Regions from separate parts of the Baekduia sp. genome, predicted to be linked through region 2. Evidence: riboswitches for the same ligand, from Rfam matches in the RefSeq annotation. Region 2 holds a riboswitch; each other region holds the start of a gene.
The links. A riboswitch is a leader RNA that binds a small molecule or an ion and turns the genes downstream of it on or off. The one in region 2 is predicted to bind cyclic di-AMP.

Region 1 (4,857 bases), on a different contig from region 2:
CGGTGACGATCACCGCGCATCTGCACGATCCGCCCCCGCGGCCGTCGGAGACCGCCGGCGTGCCGGCGGCGTTCGACGCCGTGATCGCGCGGGCGCTGGCCAAGGATCCGGCCGATCGTTACCCGTCGGCGGGCGATCTGGGCCGCGCGGCGCGCGCGGCGGCCGCGGGCGAATGGGCGTCCACCGCGCGCGGCTCTGTGGCCACCGGGGCGGCGACGCCCGAGGAGGCCGAACCGACGCGGATCGCCCCGGCGCCGGGCGCGACCGCGGTGATGGTCGACTTCTCCGGCACAGCGCCGGTCAAGTCGACCAGCGCACCGGCAGGATCGGCATCCGAGACGGCGGCGACGGCGCACGCCGGCGTGGCCAACGGCACGAGCGCGCCACCGCCGCGGCGCGACCAGCGCCGCCCGGCTGCCGTGAAGGTCCAGCGTGGCCGCGGGCGCAAGCTGGCCCTGGCGGCGACCGTCGCGGTCCTGGCGATCCCGACGGTGCTCGTCGTCCGCTGGGTCGCCGGTGCCGACGGCACCGCGACCGGCCCGCTCAGCGCCGGCGAGGTGCGCGACGCGGCGCAGTCGTTCGCCGACGCCTACAGCAACGAGGACGACGCAGCGCTACGACACACGCTGACGCCCGCGGTCCGGCGCTGGGGCGCCAGCGGCGCGGCGCAGCGCGGTCGCGTGGCAGTCGTCAGCGAGTACCACCGCCAGTTCGCCACGAGCAAGATCCAGCACTACGCGCTCGACAACCTGAAGGTCTCGGGCGGCACCGCCGGCCGCGCTGAGGGCCGCTACACCGTGACGCGCGACGGCGCACCGCCGATCACCGGCCGGATCGTCTTCGGCGTCATCCGCCGCGACGGCAAGGCCGCGATCGACCTGATCGCGACCGAGCCGCGGGCCTAGCAGCGGCGCGCGAGCTGCACGACCACCGTCGACCCCGGATCGACGTGGGCGCCGGCGCTCGGGTCGGTCGCACAGACCTCGGGCTTGCCGCCGAGCAGTTCGTCGAAGAAGCCGCCGTTGGTGGTCTGCAGATCGCCTTCGAGATGGGCGTCGGCCAGCGCGGACTTGGCGTCGTCGGCGCTGAGGCCGACGAGGTCGGGGACCACGACGTCGACGACGCGACGGACCCGCACGGCGGTCAGCGCCGGGCGAGCGCGGCCGGCGCTGGCGAGGACGTCGACGACGTTGACGCCGGGTTCGACGCTGATCTGCGCGCTCCAGGCGCCACCGCTCACCTGCGCGCGCTCGCCGCGCACCGTGACGGTCGCGCTCGCCGGTCTCACGGTCCCACGGACCTCCACGCTCGCCGTCCGCACCGTCCCGAGATCCTGCGGCGCGGTGACCTGCAGGCGCACGGGTGCGACCGGCTTGGCCGGCTTGTCGCCACCACAGGCGCCGAGCAGGAGGGCGCACGCTGCGCCGGTGAGGAGGGAGAGCCGCATGCGTCGAGGTCGCCGGTGCAGCACACCGAACCCCACCAGTATGCGACAGCGCCCGCCCGTCGTTAACTCCCGAAGCCCCCTGCTGGCACAGAGGGCTTCGGATGAGGAAGGTCAAACATGAGCGGAGGAGGAGGGTGCTACACGCTCACTCCAGTAGTCGGCAGCCGCCCGCACAGACTTGAGATGGGCCGGGCGCGATGTGGCCGGGCGGTGGCTCAGTCCGCCGCGCCGTTGGACGCCGGCACGAGCCGGACCGTCCGGCGGCCGCCGGCCAGGGCGCGCTGCCATGGGCCGACGCCGTCGAGATCCTGGCCGGCGTCGAGCAGCAGCGCCGCCAGCGTCAGCGCCTCGTCGCGCGGCTGCGGCGGCGAGGCGTAGGCGCGGTCATGGCGACCCGTCAGCCCCGGGCTGAAGCGATCGTCGACCTCGACCGTGAACGACGGGCCGAGCGTCAGGGAGAGCTGGTCGGGAGCGGACACCGCGCGCAAGCGTCGCAGGTGCGCGACGCTTGCGCCACGTGGACGAGCGGCCTCCGCAGCACTCGACGACACCGAACCCGCGATATGCGCGGGTTCGGTGTCGCTCAGCGATCGATCCCAGGGATCATCTGCCGCAGGCCGGCCAGGGCGTGGTGCCCTGCGCCGCCAGCAGCGCCGCGGCGCGCCGATCCTGCTCGGCCTCGGGCGCGGCGGCGGGGTCGCCGCTGCCGCCCATCGCCCGCCACGTCGCGCGGGTGAACTGGTACTTGCCGCGGTACTGCCCATCGGCGGAGATCGCCGTCGGATCGCCGCCGGACTCGCACCGGGCGATCCGACCCAGCGTCGCGGAGTCCGGTCCGACCGCGGAGGCGACCGCCTCCGGCCCAGCGCTGCTCGCCGGCGCCGCCGTCCCGGACGGCAGCTTCATCGCGCCCGCCGTCTGCGGGCCGACGATCCCGTCGACCGTCAGGCCGTGGGCGCGCTGGAAGGAGCGCACGGCGCGCGCGGTCGCCGCCGAGAAGCGGCCGGTCTGCCCGATGCCGAGCGCCGCCTGCAGGGCGGAGACGGCGCTGCCGGACGAACCGGCGCTCAGCGTGCTCGGGACCGGCGCTTGCGCGCTGGTCTGCGCCAGCGCCAGCGGGCCGCCCAGCGCCAGCACGGCGCCGAGGATCGCCACCGAGCTGCTGCCGCCGCGGCGTCGCCGTCGGCGGAGGACCGCCAGCCGTTGCGCCACAGCGGTCCGGCGCGCACGCGAGCGTTCCATGGACGCCTGGCAGGCGCGTTCGATCTCGTAGATCACGAAGGGTGCTTCCTTTGCTCTTCACGCCTACGGGGTTAGCTGACGGGCTCGCGCTGTAGAGCTGCGCTACGCCACAGATGTGGCGATTCGCCCCGGGACCCGCTCACGCGGATCCAGTTGGGTCCCCCGCTCCCGGCGACACGGCGCCACCGGGACTCGGCTGGTGTACAGCCGTGTAGGGAAGCACATCGGCACGACACATGCTGGGTGACAGAACGTTCGGGACCGAGCCGTCGGCGAGCCGCGCCGTCCTGGTTCGTACACTGCGCCCCAGCGCATGCCACCAGAGCCAGAAGCACCCCGCCGCAGGGATGACCGCCAGCCAACGCCGTGGCGGGTCGAGGGCGGACCGACCGAGAAGAAGCAGGGCCCGATGGGCATGCCACGCCCTCCCGGAGGCCGCCGCTTCCTCTACTTCGTCGTCGCCGTGCTGGCTTTGAACGTCCTGTTCGGCTTCCTGGTCCCCAGCCAGCCGAACCGGATCTCGGTGCCTTATACGCAGTTCCTCAACGAGGTCGACAAGAACAACGTCCGCGAGGTCACCTCCAAGGGGGATGACATCCAGGGCGTCTTCAAGGTCAAGGTCGACCCGCAGGACTCCAAGCACGAGTCCGAGACCAAGTTCAAGACCTTCCGTCCGGCCTTCGCGCCGACCAACGAGACGCTGCTCGCCCAGCTGCAGGCCAAGGGCGTCATCGTCAACGCCAAGCCACTGGACAACGGCCGCTCGCTGTGGGCCGACATCCTGCTCTTCTTCGGCCCGACGCTGCTGATCGTCGGCCTCTTCATCGTCATCGCCCGCCGCGCGGGTGGCGGCGCCGCCGGCCTGTCGGGCCTCGGCCGCTCGCGGGCCAAGCGCTATGACTCGGCCAGCACGTCGCGCACGACCTTCGCCGACGTCGCCGGCATCGACGAGGCCGAGGATGAGCTCGAAGAGGTCGTCGACTTCCTCAAGAACCCCGACAAGTACCGCTCGCTCGGGGCGATGATCCCGAAGGGCGTGCTGCTGAGCGGCCAGCCCGGCACGGGCAAGACGCTCCTGGCCCGCGCGGTCGCCGGCGAGGCCGACGTGCCGTTCTTCTCCATCTCGGCGTCGGAGTTCATCGAGATGGTCGTCGGCGTCGGCGCCTCCCGCGTCCGCGATCTCTTCACGCAGGCCAAGGCCGCGGCGCCGTCGATCATCTTCATCGACGAGCTCGACGCGATCGGCCGCCAGCGCGGCGGCGGCGCATCGCTCGGCGGCCACGACGAGCGCGAGCAGACGCTCAACCAGATCCTCACCGAGATGGACGGCTTCACGGGCTCTGAAGGCGTCATCGTCCTGGCCTCGACCAACCGACCTGATGTCCTTGACGCTGCGCTGCTGCGCCCCGGCCGCTTCGACCGCCGCGTCACCGTCAACCCGCCCGACGTCGAGGGCCGCGAGAAGATCCTCGAGGTCCACACGCGCTCGGTGCCGCTGGCTGACGACGTCGACCTCAAGGGCCTGGCCGCGACGACGCCCGGGATGGTCGGCGCCGACCTGCGCAACCTCGTCAACGAGGCCGCGCTCGGCGCCGCCAAGTCGGGGCACAAGGCGGTCGAGTCCGCCGACTTCTACAACGCCTTCGAGAAGATCGTCCTCGGCACCGAGCGGCGCATCACCCTCAGCCGCGAGGAGCGCGAGCGCACCGCCTACCACGAGGGCGGCCATGCGCTGCTGGGCATGCTCGAGCCGGGCGCCGACCCGGTCCGCAAGGTCTCGATCGTCCCGCGCGGGCGCGCGCTCGGCGTGACGTTCCAGTCGCCCGAGAGCGACCGCTACGGGTACGACACGGCCTACCTGCTGGGCCGGATCACCGGCGCGCTGGGCGGCCGCGCGGCCGAGGAGATCGTGTACGGGTCGGTCACCACCGGCGCCGAGTCCGACCTCCAGCAGGTCACCCAGATCGCGCGCTCGATGGTCGGCCGCTGGGGCATGTCGGACGCGATCGGCCTGGTCACCGTCATCTCCGACGAGCCGCAGTACCCCGGGACCGATCCGGCTTCCGAGGAGACGCGCGAGCTGATCGACCGCGAGGTCCGTCGGATCGTCGAGGAGTGCTACGTCCGCGCCGTCGACCAGCTACGCGAGAACCGCGAGCGGCTCGACG
Region 2 (4,857 bases):
GCTGTCGCGGCCGGCGCGGACGCCGAGCACAAGGTGCTCTTCGCGCCTGAAGGCGCGGTGGGTCCTTCTGACTCAGAGCCGACGTCGGAGGGGCCGATCGTCGCTCCGCTGCGCGTCGCGCTGGAGCGCCACGCCGAGGTCGTCGGGCGCCACTTTGGCACCGTCGTGCGTCCTGGCTTCTTCGCCAACGCCAACGCCGAGCAGTGGACCGACGGCACGCTCGTCTACGTCCCGCGCAACACGAAGGTCGACGCGCCGATCCTGATCACCACGATCCAGGACAAGCCCGGCACGACGCTGCACCACCGCACGCTGATCGTGCTGGAGGAGGGCGCCGAGGCCGAGGTCTGGGACCAGGTCTCCTCGGCGCACGACGAGGAGGCAGTCGTCAACGGCGTCGTCGAGATCGTCGTCGGCGACAACGCGACGCTGCACTACGTCGGCGCCCAATCACTGAACGAGAAGACGTGGGTCTTCGGCGCCCAGCGCGCCGTCGTCGCCAAGGACGCGCAGCTGGACTGGACGACGCTCGCCTTCGGCGGTGCCAACGGCAAGGTCTTTTTGGAGTCGACGCTCGACGGCCAGGGCTCGCACGCCAAGGTCACCGGCGCTTACGCCACGCGCGGACGCCAGCACGTCGACTACGACACGCTGCAGGAGCACGCGGCGCCCGACACGGTGAGCGATCTGGCCTTCCGTGGTTTGATCAGCGGCCGCTCCTCGGCCGTCTGGCGCGGGATGATCAAGGTCGACCCGGGCGCCCAGCGCACCGACGCCTTCCAGGAGGCACGCAACCTCCTGCTCGGCAAGAAGGCCCACGCCGACGCGATCCCCGGTCTGGAGATCCTCGCCGACGACGTGCGCTGCACGCACGCCGCGGCCATCGCCCAGATCGACCCGGAGCAGATCTTCTACCTGCGCTCGCGCGGATTGTCGAAGACGACCGCGGAGCGCTTGGTGGTCGAGGGCTTCCTCGGCGCGATCGTCGAGCGCTACGACGAGGGCCCGGTCCGCGACGCGATCGCGGGGGCGCTGGAGCTGCGGCTGGGCGAGGTGCTCGGTTAGCTACTCGGCTGAGGCGGGCGCGGCCGGCGCGACGGACGCCAGCGCCGCGGCCAGCTCGTCGACGCCCACGTAGTCCAACCCAAGCGCGTGGATCTTGGCCCAGGCGATCGTGCCGTCGGCGTCGATGATGAACGTCGCGCGCTGGGTTCCGAGGACCGGCCGGGTCACGCCGTAGGCCCGTGCGACGGCCTTGTCGGGATCGGCCAGCAGCGGCACGGTCAGACCGTGATGCGAGGTGAACTCGCGGTGGGACTCCACGTCCTGGCCGGAGATGCCGACAACAACGGCGTCCAGCGCCGACATGTCGTCCGCACGATCGCGATACGAGCAGAACTGCTTCGTGCAGACCGGCGTCTCGTCGCCCGGGTAGAACAGCAACACGACGCGTTGGCCGCGATGCTCGCTGAGCCGGAACGGCCCATCGGTGCCCACCAGTTCGAAGTCCGGGGCGGTGTCGCCCACGCGCGGTCCCTTGGCCATGACGTGCAACTGTAGAGAACCCGTGGACCAGTGGATCGCCGAAAGTTCAGCTTCGATCGCCGACCGCGCCGGGCGTGAGCTCGAGGCGCTCGTGGGCGTCTCCTCGCCCTCGGGCGATGTCAGCGGCGCGCAGGAGGCCGCGGCGATCGCCGCGGCGCTGCTGCCAGACGGTGCGACCACCGAACGCGTCCCGTGCTCCTCGCCCGACCACGCGCCCGATCTTCTCGCGCGCGTGCGCGGCACCGGCACGCGCCGCGTCCTTCTGCTCGGCCATCTCGACACGGTCGTCGCCCACGACGAGCACCGCGTCCTCGAGCGCGATCCACAAGACCCCGACCGCCTCTACGGCTCGGGCACGGTCGACATGAAGGGCGGCGACATCCTCGCCCTCGGCGTCCTGCGCGCGCTGGCCACCCGGCCCGACCTCTTCGCCGAGATCGCGCTGCTGCTCGTCGTCGACGAGGAGTGGCGCGTCGGCCCATTCGGCCACGTCGACCGCTTCGCCGGCTTCGACGCCTGCCTCTGCTTCGAGGCCGGCGAGCGCGACGCCGACGGCAACGACGCGGTCGTCGTCAAGCGCAAGGGCGCCGGCACCGTCGAGGTGCTGGCCCACGGCCGCAGCGCGCACTCCGGCTCGGCCCCCGACAAGGGCGTCAACGCGCTGCTCGCGCTCGCGACCGCCGCCCAGGCCATCGCCGCCCAGCACGATCCGCACGGCGATGATCGCCTCACCGCCGTCCCGACCGTCGTGCGCAGCGGCGACGCGTTCAACGTCGTCCCCGCGGCCGGGCGGCTGATCGCCGACGTCCGCGCCGATCGCCTCGACGCCTTCGCCCGCGTCCTCGACGCCGTCCCCGCCGATGTCGGCGGCGCGACCCTCACCAAGCGCCTCGTCCGCGAGTGGCCGGGCATGGACGCCCGTGAGGCGACCGCGCCGCTGCTGGCTTGCGCGAGCGCGTTTCTCGGCCGGCCCGTCATCGCCGCGCAACGCGGTGGCGCCAGCGACGCCAGCCACTTCGCGGCGACGATCCCGCTGACCGTCGACGGGCTCGGCCCGCGCGGTGGAGCGGCGCACAACCCCGGCGAGTTCGTGCTCGCCTCCTCGCTGCGGACCCGCACCGAGGTCGCGCTGGCGGTGGCACTCGCCGCCCTGCAGCCACCTCCCCCGGTCGCGTGAGTCAGGCAGCGGACGTCGTTATGACGACAAACGGCCGCAGGCTTCGCTACGCTTCCGCCGTCGTTTGACCAGCCGAATCCCTGACGAGCAATCGCCGGGGAGCGGGGGACCCACTGGCCCGAGATATCGGGCATGGGGCGAATCATCGCGATCAGCGAAGTAGCGCCACTCTCTTGGCGCGAGCCCGACAGCTAACCCCGTAGGCGCCCAAAGAGAGGGGTAAGTTCCGTTGTCGCGCCTGCCGTTCCGCTCGACCGCGTTCTGCGTCTTCTACGCGTTCGCTGCCGCTTGTTTCCTGTTTCTCCCCGCCATCGCCGGGGCTGACACCCCGGTTGCCGCCCCGCAGACCACAGCCCCGGCTGCGACGGCGGCCAAGAAGGTGGGAAGCAGGACGCTGCGCGACGGTGACCACGGCCCGCGCGTCAAGGCGCTCCAGACGCTGCTCACGCAGGCGGGCTTCAAGACCGCGACCGACGGCAGCTTCGGCGCCACCACCGTCAAGGTCGTGCGCCGCTTCCAGCGCGCCGCCCGCCTCAGGGCGACGGGGGTCGCCGACGGCAGGACGATCGCCGCCCTGAAGGGCGCGACCGACGGCTCGGCCGCCAAGAACGCCAGCGGCGGCTTCGACGTCCGCTCCACCGTGACCGGCACCTACCACCTCGGCGACCGCATCCCGCTGCGCAAGGGGATGAGCGGCCACGACGTCAAGATCCTTCAGGACTACCTCAAGCGCGCGGGCTTCACGACATCGGTCGACGGGGAATACGGCGCCGGCACGGTCAAGAGCATCAAGCAGTTCGAGACCGATCAGCAGGTCGACGTCGACGGCATCACCGACGCCGCCGACATCGACCTGCTGCGCTCGCTGGTCGACGGCGACGACTCCACCGCCACGGGCTCGACCTCGCCGGCGCCGGCGGCGCTCACGCCCGGCTCCAAGGCGACCGTCGGCAGCGACGGCCTCGCCGTCGCGCCGGCCGACGCGCCCGACCAGGTCAAGCAGATCATCGCCGCGGGCAACGAGATCGCCAAGACGCCCTACCACTACGGCGGCGGCCACGGCAAATGGCAGGACTCCGGCTATGACTGCTCGGGCTCGGTCTCCTACGCGCTGCACGGCGCCGGCCTGCTGGACTCGGCGCTGACCTCCGGCGACTTCGCCGGCTGGGGCGACAAGGGTCCCGGCCAGTGGGTGACCATCTACGCCAACAGCGGCCACGTCTACATGGTCGTCGCCGGGCTGCGCTTCGACACCAGCGGCCGCTCGGGGACCGGCTCGCGCTGGCAGACCGCCTCGCGCCCGGCCAGCGGGTACACGGTCGTGCATCCGCCCGGGCTCTAGGCACCAGTTTCCGCAGGGGTACACGGAGGCGGTGGGCGCTCGGGAGGCGCGCACCGCCTCCGCCATGCGGCCACGTCGGATAGAACCCCGCGCGTGACCACGCCCGCTCGCCGTCCCCATCCGCCCACCTCGCCAGACGAGGAGCTGCTGGGCACCAAGCGCCGCGCCGTGCTCGCGACCCGCACCGAGGCCGAGCGCCTGGAGCGCATCGGCCACGACCTCGAGGCCGGCTTCGAGGCGCTGCGCGATCTCGGCCCGGCCGTGACGTTCTTCGGATCGGCGCGCGTCAGGCCCGTGGATCCGTATTACGCCCAGGGCCGCGAGATCGCCCGCCGCGTCGGTGGCGAGGGCTTCGCGATCATCACCGGCGGCGGACCCGGCCTGATGGAGGCGGCCAACCGCGGTGCGCAGGACGCGGGCGTGACGTCGGTTGGGTTGAACATCATGTTGCCCTTCGAGCAGGCGCCGAACCCCTACCAGGACATCGCGCTGACCTGCGAGTTCTTCTTCACGCGCAAGATGATGTTCGTGCGCTACGCGACCGCGTTCGTCGTCCTGCCCGGCGGCTTCGGCACGCTCGACGAGCTCTTCGAGGCGCTCGTCCTCGAGCAGGTCGACAAGATCCGCGACTTCCCCATCATCTTGGTCGGCACCTCGTACTGGACCGGGCTGGTGGAGTGGATCGGCGATCGGCTGCTCGCCGAGGGCATGGTCGGCGAGCGCGACGTCGCGCTGCTGACGGTGACCGATGATCCCGACGAGGTCGTGCGCGCCGTCTGCGATGCGCGCGACG
Region 3 (4,857 bases), on a different contig from region 2:
CAGCCCGAGGCGGTCGGCGAGCATGGCAAGCTCGACCTGCTCGGCAGGCGTGAACCACGGCCAGTAGGCGAGGAAGACTCCCGCACGCATCAGCTCTGAGGGTATCGGCGGTTCAGGCGGCCAGGCGCCCGCCGACGAACTGCGTCAGCCCGGCGATGCGCTGGCGGACTTCGGCGTAGCCGCGGGCCTTGAGCCCGTCGACGATCTCGTCGGGCTCGAAGATCCGCACGCCGCTGCGCGCACCGACGAGGTCGCCGACGGTGCGGCCTGGGGCCGACTGCAGCCGACAGCTGGTGAAGATCGCGATCCGGCCGCCGGGCGTCAGCACGCGCGTCATGTGGTCCAGCGCCGCATCGGGGTCGGCGAAGAGGTTGAGCGCCGCAAAGCAGCAGACGGCGTCGAAGCTCGCGTCGCGGAACGGGAGCGCCTCGGCGTCGCCGCGGATGTAGGCGACTTGGCCAGCCGGTGTGTCGGCGACCGCGCGCGCGAGCATCGTGGCCGACGCGTCGATCCCGACGGCGAGGCCACCGACGCCGACGATCTGAGCGAACTCGCGCGTGAAGTTGCCGGGCCCGCAGGCGACGTCCAGGACGCCGTCGCCCGGCGTGAGGCCGAGCAGCAGCCTGGCGATGCGGTGCTCGTCGCGCATCCCGCCGGCCAGCGCGCCCTTCAGCACGCGGCCCCACGCGGGCCGCCACCAGCGCTCGTAGACCAGCGGCAGCGCGCGCGAGCGCATCAGCCGCTGCGCGACGCCGGCGTCGTCGGGCAACGCCTCCTCATCGCCGCCACCGAGCAGGTCGAGGTAGCCGTGGCGCAGGTCGGGAAAGCCCGGCTGCTCGCGCACCTGGGGGTCGAGCAGCGGCACGGCGCGGGCGAGCGCGTCCGGCAGCCCGGCCTCGTCGCGCGCCGCCATCGCCGGCCTAGTGGTCTGCGGTCGTGTGTGGTTCGGGCGCCTCAGCACCGACCCCGCCGATGGCCACGGCGTCGGTGACCGAGCGCAGCGTGCGCATGCCGGCCTCGGCGTGGTGGCCGCGCGTCTCGCCGTCGAAGCCGAGCGCGGTCAGGCGCGCGATCTCCTGCTCACCGAGGACCCGCGCCGGATGATCGGCGGCCAGCGGATCGATCAGACGGGCGATCCGGTTACGAAGTTGCAGCGCGAAATGCGGCGTCGAGGCGCCCATGAGCTGGCGGACGTCATCGACGGTGACGTCGCGGTTGAGACGATCGGGGCTCTCGGCCTGGCTCATGGTGTGGGGGCGCTTCCGCGTTCGTTGACGGGGACGATCTCCAGGAGAGCGTCGATCTGCGATTGGACGGCGACAGAGAACGCGCTCTCGTCGCCGATGATCCAGCCGTGATTGTAGACGCCGCGCACCGGATCCCTGGTGTAGCCAGGCTGCACGTCGAGCAGGTAACCCTGCAACGCGGTCGGCACCTTGGTCGGGTCGTCGGTCACCAGGAGCGGGCCGTAGGTGCCGCTGGCCGACAACGGTGCGGCGGCGCCGGCATCGCCCGGGCGGTGAGTGTCGGCGAAGACGAAGCCGTGGCCAGGATCGACGACGCCCCAGCCGAACGCGCCGTCGACGAAGCGCGCGAAGGCGACCGAGGACGCCGCGGGGCTCGCGCCGGCGATGCGCGTCACGCTGCCGAGCTTCTTGAGCTGCTTCAGGACCTTGTCGGAGACCGCGCTGGACGGGCCGAGGACATAGATCTTGGGCTGCTGGTGGGCCGCGATCGCCGCGCGGGTGTCCTCGGGCACGCTGTCGCGACGGGTGAAGAGGATCGGGTCGCCGGACTTGGCCGCCCAGGCGGCTGCAGGCATCGCGTACTCCGGTGCGTCGGCGCCGACGACGACCACGCGGTCGCTCGTGGTCCCGTGCGCAGCGGCCTGGAAGGCGTCGATGGCGCGGGCGAGCGCGAAGGCGCCGTCGCCGCGCAGGTCGGTGGTCTTGGTGCCATCGAGCTCGGGCACGTCGCCGACGCGGATGACCTGTGCGCCGCCGGCGTCCTTGGAGCCCGTGGGCGCCAGCGCGGCCAGCGCGTTCTGGGTCGCGGCCGGGAGCTTGTCGGTGCCGTGCGCGTAGAGCAGCGGCGCGCGGATCGGCGCGCTCATCAGCACCGAGGCGGCGAGGCCGACGCGCCAGTCGCTGTCGTCGGCGAGCACGACGGCCTGCGGGCGGGTGATGCGCGATGCGCCGGTGTAGACCGCGCGCGCCGCGGCCGCGGCGTCGGCGATCGGATCGGCGCCGCCGATCCGCGTCGTGTTCTTGGTGGCGAACGTCGGGAAGCCGAGATCCTGGGCGGCCGTCGTCTCCGTGCCTTTGGCACCGGTGGTCGGCGTGGTCGGTGTCTGGCCGTTGTTGTCGGTGTCGGAGCCCCGGCCGCAGCCGGCCACGACCAGCGCGACAACGAGCACCGCGGCGGCGATTCGCGCGAGACGCATGGCCCGGCAGGCTACGTCCTCGGTCCGTCGGCACGCGCTGATCCGGCCCCACTCGCCGCCCCATCCGCCGACGCAGCTCCATGGATCATCCGTCCGGAGGCGAACCATCGGGGTGGGGATCGGGACGCTGCTCGCCGAACCACGGGGTGCAACCTGCATTGCGGGACGCGGATGTGCATCTTTCCGCCCCGTCGTGTAGGTTTCCGACCACGCCGAACCGCTGGTGAGGAGCCAGTGGGCGGGGGACCCAGGTTGTTTGGGGCGAATCACACGGTTATCCGTGAGAAGCGCAGGCTCTTTCCGCGCTAGCCCGTCAGCTAACCCCGCAGGCCGACGAAAGAGGATTCGACCTTGCGGGCATCTGCCCTTGTGCTGACGATCGTTGCATCGCTGGTAGCCGCTCCTGCGGCGCTGGCGCAGTCGACGACCGGTGGCGCAGACCCTTCCAGCACGATCCCGGCGACGGCAACCGTCCCGGCCGACACCGGTGGCGCCACCTACGGGCAGCCCAACCCGGCGACCACGCAGCTCACCCCCGAGCAGACCGCGACCATCCTGCCGACCGGCTACGCCGCCGCGCCCGCCTCGGCGCCGCAGGAGGTCAAGGACGCGATCGCCGCCGCCAACGAGATCATCGGCAAGCCCTATGTCTACGGCGGCGGGCACAACGCCAAGTTCCTCTCGCGCGGCTATGACTGCTCCGGCACCGTCTCCTACGCGCTGCACGGCGCCGACCTGCTGCCCCGCCCGCTGGACTCCTCGTCCTTCATGAAGTGGGGCGCCAAGGGTCCCGGCACCTGGTTCACGATCTACACGAACCCGGGCCACGCCTTCGCCGTCATCGCCGGCCTGCGCCTCGACACGAGCGCCGCGGGCGACCCCGCCGGCGGCAAGGGCCCGCGCTGGCGCCCGGTGCTGCGCAGCACCAGGGGCTTCACGGCCCGCCATCCGGTCGGCTTCTAGCCGACCTTCGCGGGCCAGGGGCTAGGCTTAGGCCCAACCCCTTTCCCACGATCTGCACGGAGGCCCGATGCCGGGCGTTAGTGGCCGTTTCTCGACGGTCGTGAAGGCGAAGATCTCGAAGCTGCTGGACCGCGCCGAGGATCCAGCAGAGACGCTGGACTACAGCTACCAGAAGCAGCTGGAGTCGCTCCAGAACGTCAAGAAGGGCATCGCGGACGTCGTCACGGCGAAGAAGCGACTGCAGATGCAGTCCTCCAAGCTCGAGCAGTCCGTCGTCAAGCTCGACACCCAAGCGCGCCAGGCCCTGTCGCAGGGCAACGAGGAGCTCGCCCGCGTCGCGCTGGAGCGCAAGAACGTCGCGCAGACCGAGCTGCAGGGGCTCGACTCGCAGGTCTCAGAGCTCGAGGCCCAGCAGCAGAAGCTGATCGACTCTCAGCAGAAGCTGACGACCAAGATCGAGGCCTTCCGCACCAAGAAGGAGGTCATCAAGGCGCAGTACTCGGCCGCCGAGGCCCAGGTGCGGATCTCCGAGGCCGCGACCGGTGTCGGCGAGGAGATGGCCGACGTCGGCCTGGCGATGCAGCGCGCCGTTGACAAGACCGAGCAGATGAAGGCCCGCGCCGACGCCGTCGGCGAGCTGGAGGCATCCGGCGCGTTCGAGGACCTCACCCAGCTCGGCGAGGGCGGCGATGACGACATCGACCGTCAGCTCAAGGAGCTGTCGAGCACCGCGACGGTCGATGACGAGCTGGCCAAGATGAAGGCGGAGATCGGCTCGGGTGCAGCTCCGGCGGAATCCAAGCAGCTCGAAGAGGGCCAGGCATGATCGTCCGCATCTCCGCGGACGGCCAATACGAGCTTGCCGACGACTTCCACGATCGCCTCAACCAGCTCGACGACGCCGCGGTGGAGGCCGTCGACCGCGACGACGAGCCCGGTTGGCGTGCCGCGTTCGACGAGCTGCTCGCGTTCGTTCGCGACAACGGCACGCGGACCGGCGAGGACGACCTGCGGCCGTCGGACATCATCCTGCCGCCCGCCGACATGAGCTACGTCGAGGCCGGCGCCGACTTCACCGGCGAGGGCCTCGTGCCCGACCCGGCCTCTGACGCCGTCGGCTAAATCGGGATTCCCCAGAGGGGGAACCAGCGCTCGAGCTCCTGCTCAACCGGGAGCTCGGCGCCCAGCTGGGCCTTGATCTGCAGCTCGCGCTCGGTGCTGCGCTGCTGGTCGCCGCCTGCCGGTACGAACGGGTACCAGGTGCCGCGCTTGTAGTTGTAGATGAAATAGACGGGGTGGCCGTCTGACTGCTCGAAGGCGAAGACGGCGCAGAGCACGCGGTTGCCGTAGCCGCCGAGCGCGAGCGCGTCGCTGACGGCGTTGACGCCAACGGCGAGATCGTCGATGTCGTCGTCGTGCAGGACCATCCAGCGGTAGCCGTAGGTGTCGTC

Region 1: another riboswitch for cyclic di-AMP. It lies ahead of VGO10_RS11770 (transglycosylase family protein); the one in region 2 lies ahead of VGO10_RS05630 (peptidoglycan-binding domain-containing protein).
Region 3: another riboswitch for cyclic di-AMP. It lies ahead of VGO10_RS02595 (hypothetical protein); the one in region 2 lies ahead of VGO10_RS05630 (peptidoglycan-binding domain-containing protein).

What each region holds. Positions count from the first base shown of each region.
Region 1 is NZ_DASYJG010000049.1:19,853-24,709, reverse strand. Features, by position in the region: gene VGO10_RS11785 (serine/threonine-protein kinase) at 1-905, shown strand, start outside; gene VGO10_RS11780 (PASTA domain-containing protein) at 902-1,447, opposite strand; gene VGO10_RS11775 (hypothetical protein) at 1,663-1,926, opposite strand; gene VGO10_RS11770 (transglycosylase family protein) at 2,051-2,725, opposite strand; cyclic di-AMP (ydaO/yuaA leader) riboswitch at 2,736-2,897, opposite strand; gene ftsH (ATP-dependent zinc metalloprotease FtsH) at 3,003-4,857, shown strand, end outside.
Region 2 is NZ_DASYJG010000027.1:1,564-6,420, forward strand. Features, by position in the region: gene sufD (Fe-S cluster assembly protein SufD) at 1-1,065, shown strand, start outside; gene VGO10_RS05620 (peroxiredoxin) at 1,066-1,545, opposite strand; gene VGO10_RS05625 (M20/M25/M40 family metallo-hydrolase) at 1,568-2,722, shown strand; cyclic di-AMP (ydaO/yuaA leader) riboswitch at 2,783-2,944, shown strand; gene VGO10_RS05630 (peptidoglycan-binding domain-containing protein) at 2,952-4,064, shown strand; gene VGO10_RS05635 (TIGR00730 family Rossman fold protein) at 4,158-4,857, shown strand, end outside.
Region 3 is NZ_DASYJG010000013.1:7,311-12,167, forward strand. Features, by position in the region: gene VGO10_RS02575 (LLM class flavin-dependent oxidoreductase) at 1-90, opposite strand, end outside; gene VGO10_RS02580 (class I SAM-dependent methyltransferase) at 113-913, opposite strand; gene VGO10_RS02585 (hypothetical protein) at 921-1,247, opposite strand; gene VGO10_RS02590 (cell wall-binding repeat-containing protein) at 1,244-2,443, opposite strand; cyclic di-AMP (ydaO/yuaA leader) riboswitch at 2,644-2,790, shown strand; gene VGO10_RS02595 (hypothetical protein) at 2,795-3,406, shown strand; gene VGO10_RS02600 (PspA/IM30 family protein) at 3,474-4,232, shown strand; gene pspAA (PspA-associated protein PspAA) at 4,229-4,528, shown strand; gene pspAB (PspA-associated protein PspAB) at 4,525-4,857, opposite strand, start outside.